DNA from 4 places in the Pantoea sp. BRR-3P genome. Region 3 is predicted to be linked to each of the others. Evidence: predicted binding sites of a transcription regulator. Region 3 holds the regulator's gene; each other region holds the start of a gene.

Region 1 (3,096 bases), 1.3 Mb from region 3:
CTTCGGTGACATCCCACGCCCAGAGCTCGCAGTAGACGCCCAGCTCGCGCACGCGGCGCGCAACCAGTTGCGTGTACTGAGAACCAAAATCGAGGATCAAAATACGATGTTTATGAATATTTTCAGTCGTCATTGAGGCGTTTCCATTGGGATGGACTTAATAATAAAAGCGCCCGGCTGGTGCCGGGCGCTAAATTTTACGGGATTATGAACCCATGCGGTAGTTTGGTGACTCTTTGGTGATGGTCACGTCATGCACGTGGCTTTCGTTGATGCCCGCGCCGCTGATACGTACGAACTCTGCCTTGGTGCGCAGGTCGTCAATGGTGCCGCAGCCGGTCAGACCCATGCAAGAGCGCAGGCCGCCCATTTGCTGGTGCACGATCTCTTTCAGGCGGCCTTTGTAGGCAACGCGCCCTTCGATACCTTCTGGTACCAGTTTGTCTGCCGCGTTATCGCTCTGGAAGTAACGATCTGAGGAACCTTTTGACATTGCGCCCAGTGAACCCATGCCGCGATAAGATTTGAACGAGCGGCCTTGATAAAGCTCGATTTCGCCCGGGGATTCTTCGGTACCGGCCAGCATTGAGCCCACCATAACGGCTGCTGCACCGGCTGCGATCGCTTTAGCGATATCGCCAGAGAAGCGGATACCGCCATCTGCAATCACCGGAATACCGGTGCCTTCCAGCGCGGCAACCGCGTCAGAAACGGCTGTGATTTGTGGCACGCCAACGCCAGTGACGATACGCGTGGTACAGATTGAGCCCGGGCCGATACCCACTTTCACCGCGCTCACGCCGGCTTCCGCCAGCGCCAATGCGCCTGCGCCGGTCGCTACGTTGCCGCCGATGATTTCGAGGTTTGGATATTTTGCGCGGGTTTCACGAATACGCTGCAATACGCCTTCTGAGTGGCCGTGTGAAGAGTCAATCAGCAGCACGTCAACACCGGCAGCCACCAGCGCATCAACACGCTCTTCGTTGCCCGCGCCTGCGCCAACCGCTGCACCGACGCGCAGACGGCCTTCCGCATCTTTACAGGCGTTAGGTTTACGTTCGGCTTTCTGGAAATCTTTAACGGTAATCATGCCCAGCAGGTGGAAGCTGTCATCAACAACCAGCGCCTTCTCAACACGCTTTTCGTGCATTTTGTGCAACACGACTTCACGTGCTTCACCCTCTTTCACCGTCACTAAGCGCTCTTTCGGCGTCATCACTGCAGAAACCGGCAAGGTCAGGTCAGTCACAAAACGCACGTCACGACCGGTGATGATGCCCACCAGTTCGTTGTCGGTGTTCACCACGGGATAACCGGCAAAACCGTTACGCTCGGTCAGCTCTTTAACCGCCGCCAGCGCGGTGGTCGGCAATACGGTTTGTGGATCGGTTACCACGCCGCTTTCGTGTTTTTTCACCTTGCGAACTTCATCCGCCTGGCGCTCAATTGACATATTTTTGTGGATAAAGCCCAATCCCCCTTCCTGCGCCAGCGCAATAGCCAGACCCGCTTCAGTTACGGTGTCCATTGCCGCCGAGAGCATTGGGATGTTCAGACGAATGTTTTTTGTCAGTTGCGTGCTGAGATCAGCGGTGTTGGGTAAAACAGTGGAGTGAGCGGGAACGAGCAGAACGTCGTCAAATGTGAGGGCTTCTTTCGCGATTCTTAACATTGCAATATCTCCACCTGGGGGCGATTAAAACAGATAAAATATTGCCGCGGCATTATACAGGCCGAAACCGATTGCCTCCAGTGTTTTTTCAGAAAAAGTCTTGATCCTCAGGGTGAGCAATGTAGTATCAGTTGATTAACCCTCTGATTTAAAATTTGATCTACATCACATGTCGCTACCGCCAACCGCCAATATTTTTACTGTCAGCCGCCTGAACACCACGGTGCGTCAACTGCTGGAAAATGAGATGGGCCTGGTGTGGCTCAGCGCTGAGATTTCAAATTTTACCCAGCCCGCTTCCGGCCACTGGTACTTCACATTGAAGGATGATGGTGCGCAAGTGCGCTGCGCGATGTTCCGCAACAGCAATCGTCGCGTCACTTTCCGTCCTCAACACGGCCAGCAAGTTTTAGTGCGCGCCAGCATTACGCTGTATGAACCGCGTGGTGACTATCAGCTGATTATCGAAAGCATGCATCCGGCAGGCGAAGGCTTGCTGCAACAGCAGTTCGAACAGCTGAAGGCGCGTTTGGCGGCAGAAGGTTTATTTGATCAACAGTTCAAACAGCCGCTGCCGGATCCAGCCCGTCAGGTGGGCGTGATTACCTCCGCCACCGGTGCGGCGCTGCACGATGTGCTGCGCGTGCTGCATCGTCGCGATCCCTCCTTGCCCGTCATCATCTATCCCACGGCGGTGCAAGGCGTGGATGCGCCAGCCGGGATTGTGCGCGCCATTGAGCTAGCCAACCAGCGTGATGAGTGTGATGTGCTGATTGTGGGACGTGGCGGCGGTTCACTGGAAGATTTGTGGAGCTTCAATGACGAACGCGTGGCGCGGGCGATTTTTGCCAGTCGCCTGCCCATCGTCAGCGCCGTCGGGCACGAAACCGATGTCACCATCGCCGACTTCGTTGCAGATTTACGCGCGCCAACGCCTTCTGCGGCGGCAGAACTGGTGAGCCGGAACCAGCTGGAGCTCTTACGCCGTTTGCAATCGCAGCAGCAGCGTATGGAGATGGCGATGGATTTCTATCTGGCACAGCAGCAGCGCCGCTTCACCCGTATCCAGCATCGTTTACAGCAGCAGCATCCGCAGCTGCGTCTGGCTCGCCAGCAAACCGCGCTGTTTCAGCTGCAGCGCCGTCTGGGCGAAGCAATGGACCAGCGCATGCGTGTGGCGAATCGTCAGCAGGACCGCCTGCTGCAACGCCTGAACGCACAGCAGCCGCAGGGACGTATTCTGCGCGCTCAGCAGCAGCTGCAGCAGTGGCACTATCGTTTACAGCAGGGCATGGAAAAACAGCTCAATCATAATCGTCAGCGCTTTGGCAACCTGGCCGCGCAGCTGGAAGGCGTGAGCCCTTTGGCGACGCTGGCGCGTGGCTTCAGCGTCACCACTGACACGCAAGGTCAGGTGGTGAAGA
Region 2 (3,096 bases), 710 kb from region 3:
GGTCACTTTCCAGACGAACCATGGCGATATCGTAATCAAAACCTTCGATGACAAAGCGCCGGCTACCGTAAAGAACTTCCTGGAATACTGCGCGGAAGGTTTTTACGATAACACTATCTTCCATCGCGTAATCAACGGCTTCATGATTCAGGGCGGCGGTTTTGAGCCTGGCATGAAGCAGAAAGATACCAAAGCAGACATTCGCAACGAAGCGAATAACGGCCTGAAGAATACCAAAGGCACGCTGGCGATGGCGCGTACTCAGGCTCCACACTCAGCCACTGCCCAGTTCTTCATCAACGTAGCAGACAACGACTTCCTGAACTTCCGTGACGAAAGCCTGCAGGGCTGGGGTTACTGCGTGTTTGCTGAAGTGGTTGAAGGCATGGACGTGGTTGAGAAAATCAAAGCGGTGAAAACTGGCCGTAGCGGCATGCATCAGGACGTTCCGGTTGACGACGTTGTCATCCAGAAAGTGACCGTTAGCGAGTAATGTCGCGCACGCTGTTTATCGCAGATCTGCATCTGTGTAATGAAGAACCGGCAATTACTGCCGGTTTTCTGCATTTTTTGCAGGGTGAAGCGCGTTCGTGCGATGCGCTTTACATTCTTGGCGATCTGTTTGAAGCCTGGATCGGCGACGACGATCCGAATCCGCTGCATCAGCAAATTGCGGCAGCGCTCACAGCGCTACCGGTGCCAACATTCTTCATTCACGGTAATCGCGACTTCCTGCTCGGCCAGCGCTTTGCGCGTGCCTGTGGCATGACGTTGCTGCCAGAAGAACAGGTGCTGGAGCTATATGGTCAGTGCGTGTTGATCATGCACGGCGATACCTTGTGCACCGATGACGAAGGCTATCAGCGTTTTCGCGCCAAAGTGCATCAGCGCTGGCTGCAGCGCCTGTTCCTCGCATTGCCTTTGCGCATGCGCATGCGCATTGCTGCGCGCATGCGTAATGGCAGCAAGCAGGCTAATCAGCACAAGTCGGTCAGCATTATGGACGTCAATCAGCAGGCCGTTGAGGAAACGATGACGCGCCACAAGCTGCGGATACTGATTCACGGCCACACGCATCGCCCGGCGATTCATCACTTCCCGCTGCATGGCGAAAACGCCCAGCGCGCGGTGCTCGGTGCCTGGCATGAGAATGGCTCGATGATTCAGCTTGATGCCAGCGGCGTAAGCCTAATCGAATTCCCCTTCTAACATCCGGGCGTAAATGCCCGTTTTCCGCCTACGCAACCGTTTTCCTTGCTGCCATCTCATGCTATTCTCTGTGCCCTTCTTCACCTGCCCGCCCGGCCAGGTTCGTTTGCATATTCACAGGAGTTGACCGCATGTCATCCAACGCCACCCCGGCCCGTATCGCCATCGTCATGGGTTCTAAAAGTGACTGGGCTACCATGCAGTTCGCCGAGGAAATTCTTAACAGCCTGGATGTGCCCTTCCACGTTGAAGTGGTCTCAGCTCACCGTACGCCCGACAAACTGTTCAGCTTCGCGGAAACCGCCGCCGAGAACGGTTTTCAGGTGATCATCGCCGGTGCTGGCGGTGCTGCCCATCTGCCGGGCATGCTGGCCGCCAAAACGCTGGTGCCGGTGCTGGGCGTGCCAGTGCAAAGTGCCGCGCTGAGCGGCGTTGATAGCCTCTACTCCATTGTGCAGATGCCGCGCGGTATTCCAGTGGGTACGCTGGCGATCGGTAAAGCCGGTGCCGCCAACGCTGCACTGCTGGCGGCGCAGATCCTGGCGATTCACGACAGCGCGCTGGCCGCGCGCATCGCCAACTGGCGTCAAACGCAGACCGATGAAGTGCTGAATAACCCGGATCCGCGGGAGGAAGCATGAAGCCGGTTTGTGTATTAGGCAACGGTCAGTTAGGCCGCATGCTGCGCCAGGCGGGTGAACCGCTCGGCATCGCGGTGTATCCGGTGGGTTTGGATGCAGAACCGTCTGCGCTGCCGATCGCTGAAAGTGTAATTACTGCCGAAATCGAGCGCTGGCCGGAAACCGCGTTAACCCGCGAACTGGCTAGCCATCCTGCATTTGTGAATCGCGATATTTTCCCGCGTCTGGCCGATCGCCTGACGCAAAAACAGCTGCTGGATCAGTTAAACCTGGCCACCGCGCCGTGGCAGCTGCTGGCCGATAAAGCCGAGTGGCCTAAGGTGTTCAATACCCTTGGCGAACTGGCGATTGTCAAGCGTCGCACCGGCGGCTATGACGGTCGCGGCCAGTGGCGCTTGCGCGCCAATGAAACCGACGCGCTGCCGGATGAGTGCTACGGTGAATGCATCGTTGAGCAAGGCATTAACTTCAGCGGCGAAGTGTCGCTGGTGGGCGCGCGTGGACACGATGGCAGCACGGTGTTTTATCCGCTGACGCATAACCTGCATCAGGACGGCATTCTGCGCACCAGCGTGGCCTTCCCGCAGGCCGATGCCGCACAGCAACAGCAGGCTGAAACAATGCTCAGCGCCATTATGCATGAGCTGAATTACGTCGGTGTGATGGCGATGGAGTGCTTCATTACGCCAGCAGGATTACTGATTAATGAGCTCGCTCCGCGCGTGCACAACAGCGGCCACTGGACGCAGAACGGCGCGTCAATCAGCCAGTTCGAGCTGCACCTGCGTGCGGTGCTCGGTTTGCCGCTGCCGCAGCCGGTGGTGTTTGCGCCGTCGGTGATGGTAAATCTGATTGGTACCGATGTGAATCTGGCGTGGCTGCAACAGCCGCTGGTGCATTTGCATTGGTACGATAAAGAAGTGCGCGCCGGTCGTAAGGTGGGACATCTTAATCTGACCGATAGCGATCGCCCGCGTTTAGCCTTAGCGCTGAATGCACTGGTGCCGCTGCTGCCGGAGGAGTATGCCAGCGGGATTGCCTGGGCAGTGGAGAAGCTCTAAGTCACCAGGTCGCCATGAATGGCGACCCTACCTGCCTCGGTAGCATTTTTCAGGGGCGGCATTCAAGCTGACCCTGTGCATTAAGCCGCCTCAAACCGCCTGAACAGCGCCTTGCCTTGCAGCAACCTTACGCCCAGCCAACCGCCGCACAGCGATAACAGCAGCGCACCACCGATCGGCAACAC
Region 3 (3,096 bases):
TTATTTCTCTTATGGGCAGGTTGAACGCGGGGGAGTGTAAAAGGATGCAACACGCTTTGTGAAACGCTAATATTTGCACAGTGCTGTTAAATTTTTTGAAGGTGAATTCATGTGGTCAGAATACGCGCTTGAAGTGGTAGATGCCGTAGCGCGAACCGGCAGCTTCAGCGCCGCGGCGCAGGAGTTGCACCGTGTGCCTTCTGCCATCAGCTATACCGTACGCCAACTGGAAACCTGGCTGGCGGTACCGCTCTTTGAGCGCCAGCATCGGGAAGTGGTAATGACACCGGCAGGTGAGCATTTTGTGCGTGAAGGACGATCTGTTATCAAAAAAATGCTCGCCACCCGCAGGCAGTGCCAGCAGCTGGCCAATGGCTGGCGCGGTGAGTTGAGCATCGCCATTGACTGTATTGTAAAACCGCAGCGTACGCGGCAATTAGTGAAGGACTTCTATCGCCATTTCCCGGACATGGAGTTGATCATCAGTTATGAAGTGTTTAATGGCGTCTGGGACGCGTTAGCTGATGGACGCGTTGATGTCGCGATTGGCGCCACTCAGGCAATTCCGGTTGGGGGACGTTTTGCTTTTCAGGATATGGGGGCGCTTAACTGGCGCTGTGTCGTGAGTCCTCATCATCCTTTAGTCAGTAGCGTTGAACTGGATGATGAAACTCTGCGGGCATGGCCTTCGCTGGTGCTAGAAGATACCTCGCGAGCGTTGCCGCGCCGCATGACATGGACGCTCGATAATCAGCGGCGCCTGGTGGTGCCAGAATGGGAAACCGGGCTCGACTGCTTGCAGGCAGGATTGTGCGTTGGGATGGTGCCGGGCCATTTAGCTCGACCGCTGCTGGATAACCACGCGTTGGTGGAGCTGCAATTGCCGCAGGCCTTTCCAGACAGCCCCTGCTGCGTTAGCTGGTCAGAACAGCGCGCGTCGCCGGCGCTGGATTGGCTATTAGCCTATCTCGGGGATGCCGAAACGCTGAACCACGAATGGCTCAGCGAAGTGACACACTAGCGACGATAGTCGCGGAATGGCCCGTCTGCCACGGAGCGGCGCTCAATCAGCGTGGGTTGAACCTCAATGGTTTGTGGCTCTTCACGCTTGCTGGTGATGCGATCGAGCAGCATCTCCAAAGCTTTTTCACCTAATTCGGCTTTAGGCTGATGCACGGTGGTCAGGGCGGGCGTGAAATAACGCGCGTTGCGCACGTTATCATAGCCAATCACTGAGATATCCTGCGGCACGCGCAAACCCATTTCATCTGCTGCGCAAATTGCGCCCATCGCCATAATGTCACCACCGCAGAACACGGCGGTGGGGCGCTGTTTCTGATTAAGGATTTGCTGCATCGCCTGATAACCCGATTCCGGTTCAAAGTCGCCCTGAACGATCCATTCCGGGCGCACAGTGATGCCCGCTTCATTCATCGCCTGAAGGAAACCGGCATGGCGTCCGCCGCCGGTATTGCGCTCCAATTGCCCCGGAATTGCGCCAATGTCGCGGTGACCACGTTCAATCAGATATCGCCCAGCGAGATAGCCACCCTGGAATGCATTATCCTGCACGGTATCGGTAAAATCGCCGCGCGAAGCGCCCCAATCCATAACAACCATCGGGATATTGCGATTTTCTTCAAGCATTTGCAGCAAATCATCGGGGTATTCTGAACACATCACGAGCAATCCATCGACACGCTTCTGCGCCATCATGGAGAGATAAGCGCGCTGCTTTTGTAAGTCGTTATGCGCGTTACCCAGAATCAACGTATAGCCGCGATCGAAGCAGTGATTTTCTACCGCTTCAATAATTTCGGCAAAATAGGGCGCTTCACTGGAGGTCGCCAGCAGGCCCAACGTTTTGGTGTGATTGACTTTCAGGCTACGCGCCACGGCGCTTGGCGAGTAGTGCAATGCTTTGATCGCTTCCCATACGGCGTTACGCGTCTCTTCTGCTACGAAACGCGTTTTGTTGATGACATGCGAAACCGTGGTGGTCGAAACACCCGCGCGTTTTGCCACATCTTTAATTGTTGCCATGAAAATGGTACTCCTGGGCTTATCGCAACTTACTGATAAGTATATTGTTAAACGTTTGCGTCTGCTAATGCTTTTATCGCCCAAAATAAGGGGCAAAACGGTGTGGTTTAGCAGACAAAATCACTTTATCGCGCTGTAAACACAGCCTGCACAAAATGTGTTGCGCAACGAAAGGCGGCGATTCTAGCAAGCCCGGGCGGATAACACGAGATTTTTGCCCATCGCTGTGCGAAAATCGCTTTAACCCTAAGAAATGTGTGACTAAGGAGGAGTAATGAGTACGGATTTGAAGCTGGCGCTAATGACAACCGTTGGTGCTCTGTTAATGATTATTGCCTTTAGCTTTACTGCAATCATGCATTAATAAAAAAAGCCGGAGCAGCTCAATGCAGCGTCCGGCTTTTTTCTGCGCGTTGCGCAACAACTAACGAATGGTTTTCGGCGTCATCATACGACGCGCCCCAACATAGTGTTTCTGCCAGTAATCCTCACCCAACGCGCTAATCTGAATATCTTTGCCGGTACGCGGCGACTGAATGAATTTGCCATTTCCGAGATACACGCCAACATGATCGGCAGTACCACGATTATTGATGCGGAAGAACACCAAATCACCTTTTTCCAGCATTTCACGCTTAATTGGTGCAGCATCGCGCAGGTGATACATCTCATTGGCGGTGCGCGGGAACTTGAACTTCACCAAATCTTTATAGGCGTACCACACCAGGCCGCTGCAGTCGAAGCCGGTATGCGGGGAGGTGCCGCCCCATTGATAAGGTTTGCCGAGCTGGCCCATTAATTTTGTCATCGCAGTTTCACGCGCCTTTTGATAACGCTGGCGATGCGCCTTGCTCATTTTGATGCCGGTGAGCGGCAATGCTTCATCATCAACGTCGACGTCTGCGGCTTTTTTTATCTGTCGTTGATGACCATATTTCTTCGTCGTGGGTTTTAGCAGGGATTTTTTGCGGCTGGTTTTAGTCAGTGCGATTTCTGGCTTTGCCTGTTTTTTAATTTTGAGTTTTTGGACGGCAGGCAGCCGCGATTTTTTCG
Region 4 (3,096 bases), 1.3 Mb from region 3:
TCGGTCATGATATCCAGCGCAGTGACAATGCGATCCGGCTTGCCGAAATCCTCTTCCCACGGCTGTTCGAAGCCTGGAATGCGCAGGTTCGAAACCGAAAAACCGACCAGTCCGGCTTTTGGTTTCGCGCCACGGCCGGTTGCGCCTTCATCGCGGATTTCGCCACCGGAACCGGTCGCGGCACCCGGCCATGGCGAAATGGCGGTTGGATGATTGTGGGTTTCGACTTTCATCAGGATGTGCGCTTCTTCCTGATGGAATTGATATTCGCCCTGCTGCGCATCCGCGTAGAAGCGACCAACCTCAGAACCTTCCATCACCGCGGCATTGTCTTTATAGGCCGACAGCACGTGCTCAGGGTTATGTTCAAAGGTGTTTTTGATCATTTTAAACAGCGATTTCGGCTGCTTTTCGCCATCAATAATCCAGTCGGCGTTGAAGATCTTGTGACGGCAGTGTTCGGAGTTTGCCTGCGCAAACATGTAGAGCTCAATGTCGTTAGGATTACGCCCCAGCTTAGTAAAGGCATCAAGCAGGTAATCGATCTCATCATCGGCCAGCGCCAGGCCCAGCGTGGTATTGGCCTGTTCAAGCGCGCGGCGGCCTGCGCCCAGCACGTCGATGCTTTTCAGCGGCTGCGGCTGATGATGGGCAAACAGCTGCTGCGCATCGCTGAGGTCAGCGAATACGGTTTCCATCATGCGGTCATGCAGCAGGCTGGCAAGCTGCTGCCACTGCGCTTCCGTCAGCTCGGGGGCCTGCACATAGAAAGCCATACCGCGCTCAAGGCGTAACACTTGGGGCAGATCGCAGTTGTGTGCGATGTCGGTGGCTTTCGATGACCACGGCGAGATGGTGCCGGGACGCGGCGTAACCAGCAACAGACGCCCTTGTGGCGCATGTTCGGCGAGAGAAGGACCGTATTTCAGCAGGCGTTGCAGGCGGGCGTGTTCGTCCGCGCTGAGCGGTGCGCTGACATCGGCAAAATGGACGTACTCGGCGTAAATATCACTCACTGGAAGGTGAGCGTCCTGAAAGCGGGTCAGCAGTTTGTTTACACGAAATGCCGACAGAGCGGGCGAACCACGCAGAATTTCCATCATTAAAGATCTCTCGTCTTTGAAGTGCCGGGCGACGCTTCATTGGGCGCAACAGGGGAAAACGGGCGGTATTATAGAGAAACAGCACGGGATACGAAACCGTTTGCGCATAAATTCTGGCACCTGGCGTTTGGCTGAATTTTGCACAATTCTTGCTATAAAAGTTGCCCTGCCTCTTTTTGTTGCGCAAAATGCCCCTCGCTCTGGGAGTTAAAACAACATAAATACTGCCTTTTAAAAGACAGAGGCCTGTGAGCCATTACGAGACAACTATTTGAAACGCCTAAAAATAAACTATCTGTTTATCGGTCTGATCACCGTGCTGCTTGCGCTAGCACTGTGGCCCTCCATCCCGTGGTACGGGGGAGGAAAAGACGCGCTATCACAGATCAAATCACGCGGAGTACTGCGCATCAGCACGGTGAACTCTCCGCTGACTTACTACACCATTAACAATGCACCAGCCGGAATGGATTATGAGCTGGCGAAGCGCTTCGCCGATTATCTTGGCGTGAAACTGGAAGTTGAGGTGCGTCCTAACCTTGGCGATCTGTTTGACGATTTGGATGATGGTAAAGCGGATTTGCTTGCCGCCGGTTTGATCTATAACAGCGAACGCCTTGCGCACTATCAAAGTGGCCCGAGCTACTATTCGGTGTCGCAGCAGCTGGTGTACCGCATTGATAAGCCTCGCCCGAAAAATCTCGGCGATCTTAAAGGCCGCCTGATTGTGCAGTCCGGTTCGGCATATCTGTCAACTTTACGTTCCGCCAAAGCTGACAGCTATCCCGATCTCGACTGGGCGATCTCCACCGATCAAGGGCAGAAAGCGCTGCTTGAAGCCGTCGCCGACGGTAAGCTGGATTATACCGTGGGTGATTCGGTCACCATTGGCTTGCTGCAACGCATTCATCCGCAGCTGGCGGTGGCATTTGATGTGACGGATGAAGAGCCGGTGACATGGTATTTGCCGCGTAACGATGATGACAGTCTGAATGCGGCCATGCTCGACTTCTATAGCCAAATGGGTGAAGAAGGCGCGATGGCGCGGCTGGAAGAGAAGTATCTTGGTCACGTCGGCACTTTCGATTACGTTGATACGCGTACTTTTCTGCGCGCCATTGATAATACGCTGCCCGATATCAAACCGCTGTTTGAGAAATATTCCGCCACCATGGATTGGCGCTTGTTAGCGGCGATCTCTTATCAGGAGTCGCACTGGAATCCGCAGGCCACCTCGCCCACCGGCGTGCGCGGCATGATGATGTTGACGCGCAATACTGCGGACAGCCTTGACGTGAACGATCGGCTCGATCCCGAGCAGAGTATTCGCGGCGGCAGTGAATATCTCAAGCGCATGATGGAAAAGGTGCCGGAGACGATACCTGAAGATGAGCGCATTTGGTTCGCGCTGGCGGCCTACAACATGGGCTACGCGCACATGCTGGACGTGCGTAAGCTGACGGCGAAACAGGGCGGCAACCCGGATAGCTGGGCAGATGTGAAGCTGCGCTTGCCAATGCTGAGCCAGAAACGTTACTACACGCAAACCACTTACGGTTACGCACGCGGCCACGAAGCTTATAACTACGTGGAAAATATTCGTAAGTATCAGATCAGTTTGGTGGGATATTTGCAGGAGCAAGAGAAGCGCATCGCGCAACAGTCGGCGCTGGAAGCGGAATTAGGCGCCGGTTACCCGGCAGTCGAACCGAAAATTGCGATGAATTAACCGCTGCGCTGCGCCTGTCGCAGCGCTTTCTTTTGCTCGCGACGCATGCGGAAGAAGTCACTCAGCATCCCGGCACACTCGTCTGCCAACACACCGCAATCAATCTGGATTTGATGATTCATGCCGGGATGACCAATAACGTCCAGTAAAGAACCCGCCGCACCGGTTTTCTCATCTTTGGCGCCAAATACTAACCGCGTGATGCGACTGTGCACCATCGCACCGGCGCACATCACGCAAGGCTCCAGCGTCACATACAGCGTC

Evidence for each region. Region 3 encodes PurR, which represses purine synthesis genes. Its sites were predicted from a motif close to CANGCAAACGTTTGCNTG; they were not measured.
Region 1: a site for PurR is predicted at 1,733-1,750, ahead of guaB (IMP dehydrogenase). Genes of this name have one in related genera too.
Region 2: a site for PurR is predicted at 1,239-1,256, ahead of purE (5-(carboxyamino)imidazole ribonucleotide mutase). Genes of this name have one in related genera too.
Region 4: a site for PurR is predicted at 1,193-1,210, ahead of purL (phosphoribosylformylglycinamidine synthase). Genes of this name have one in related genera too.

What each region holds. Positions count from the first base shown of each region.
Region 1 is NZ_CP155066.1:963,805-966,900, reverse strand. Features, by position in the region: gene guaA (glutamine-hydrolyzing GMP synthase) at 1-133, opposite strand, end outside; gene guaB (IMP dehydrogenase) at 206-1,672, opposite strand; gene xseA (exodeoxyribonuclease VII large subunit) at 1,842-3,096, shown strand, end outside.
Region 2 is NZ_CP155066.1:2,938,285-2,941,380, forward strand. Features, by position in the region: gene ppiB (peptidylprolyl isomerase B) at 1-493, shown strand, start outside; gene AAGR08_RS13705 (UDP-2,3-diacylglucosamine diphosphatase) at 493-1,209, shown strand; gene purE (5-(carboxyamino)imidazole ribonucleotide mutase) at 1,341-1,850, shown strand; gene purK (5-(carboxyamino)imidazole ribonucleotide synthase) at 1,847-2,911, shown strand; gene ybbP (putative ABC transporter permease subunit YbbP) at 2,992-3,096, opposite strand, start outside.
Region 3 is NZ_CP155066.1:2,229,416-2,232,511, reverse strand. Features, by position in the region: gene punR (DNA-binding transcriptional activator PunR) at 110-1,021, shown strand; gene purR (HTH-type transcriptional repressor PurR) at 1,018-2,043, opposite strand; gene AAGR08_RS10290 (YnhF family membrane protein) at 2,318-2,407, shown strand; gene AAGR08_RS10285 (C40 family peptidase) at 2,468-3,096, opposite strand, start outside.
Region 4 is NZ_CP155066.1:916,242-919,337, reverse strand. Features, by position in the region: gene purL (phosphoribosylformylglycinamidine synthase) at 1-1,103, opposite strand, end outside; gene mltF (membrane-bound lytic murein transglycosylase MltF) at 1,375-2,832, shown strand; gene tadA (tRNA adenosine(34) deaminase TadA) at 2,829-3,096, opposite strand, start outside.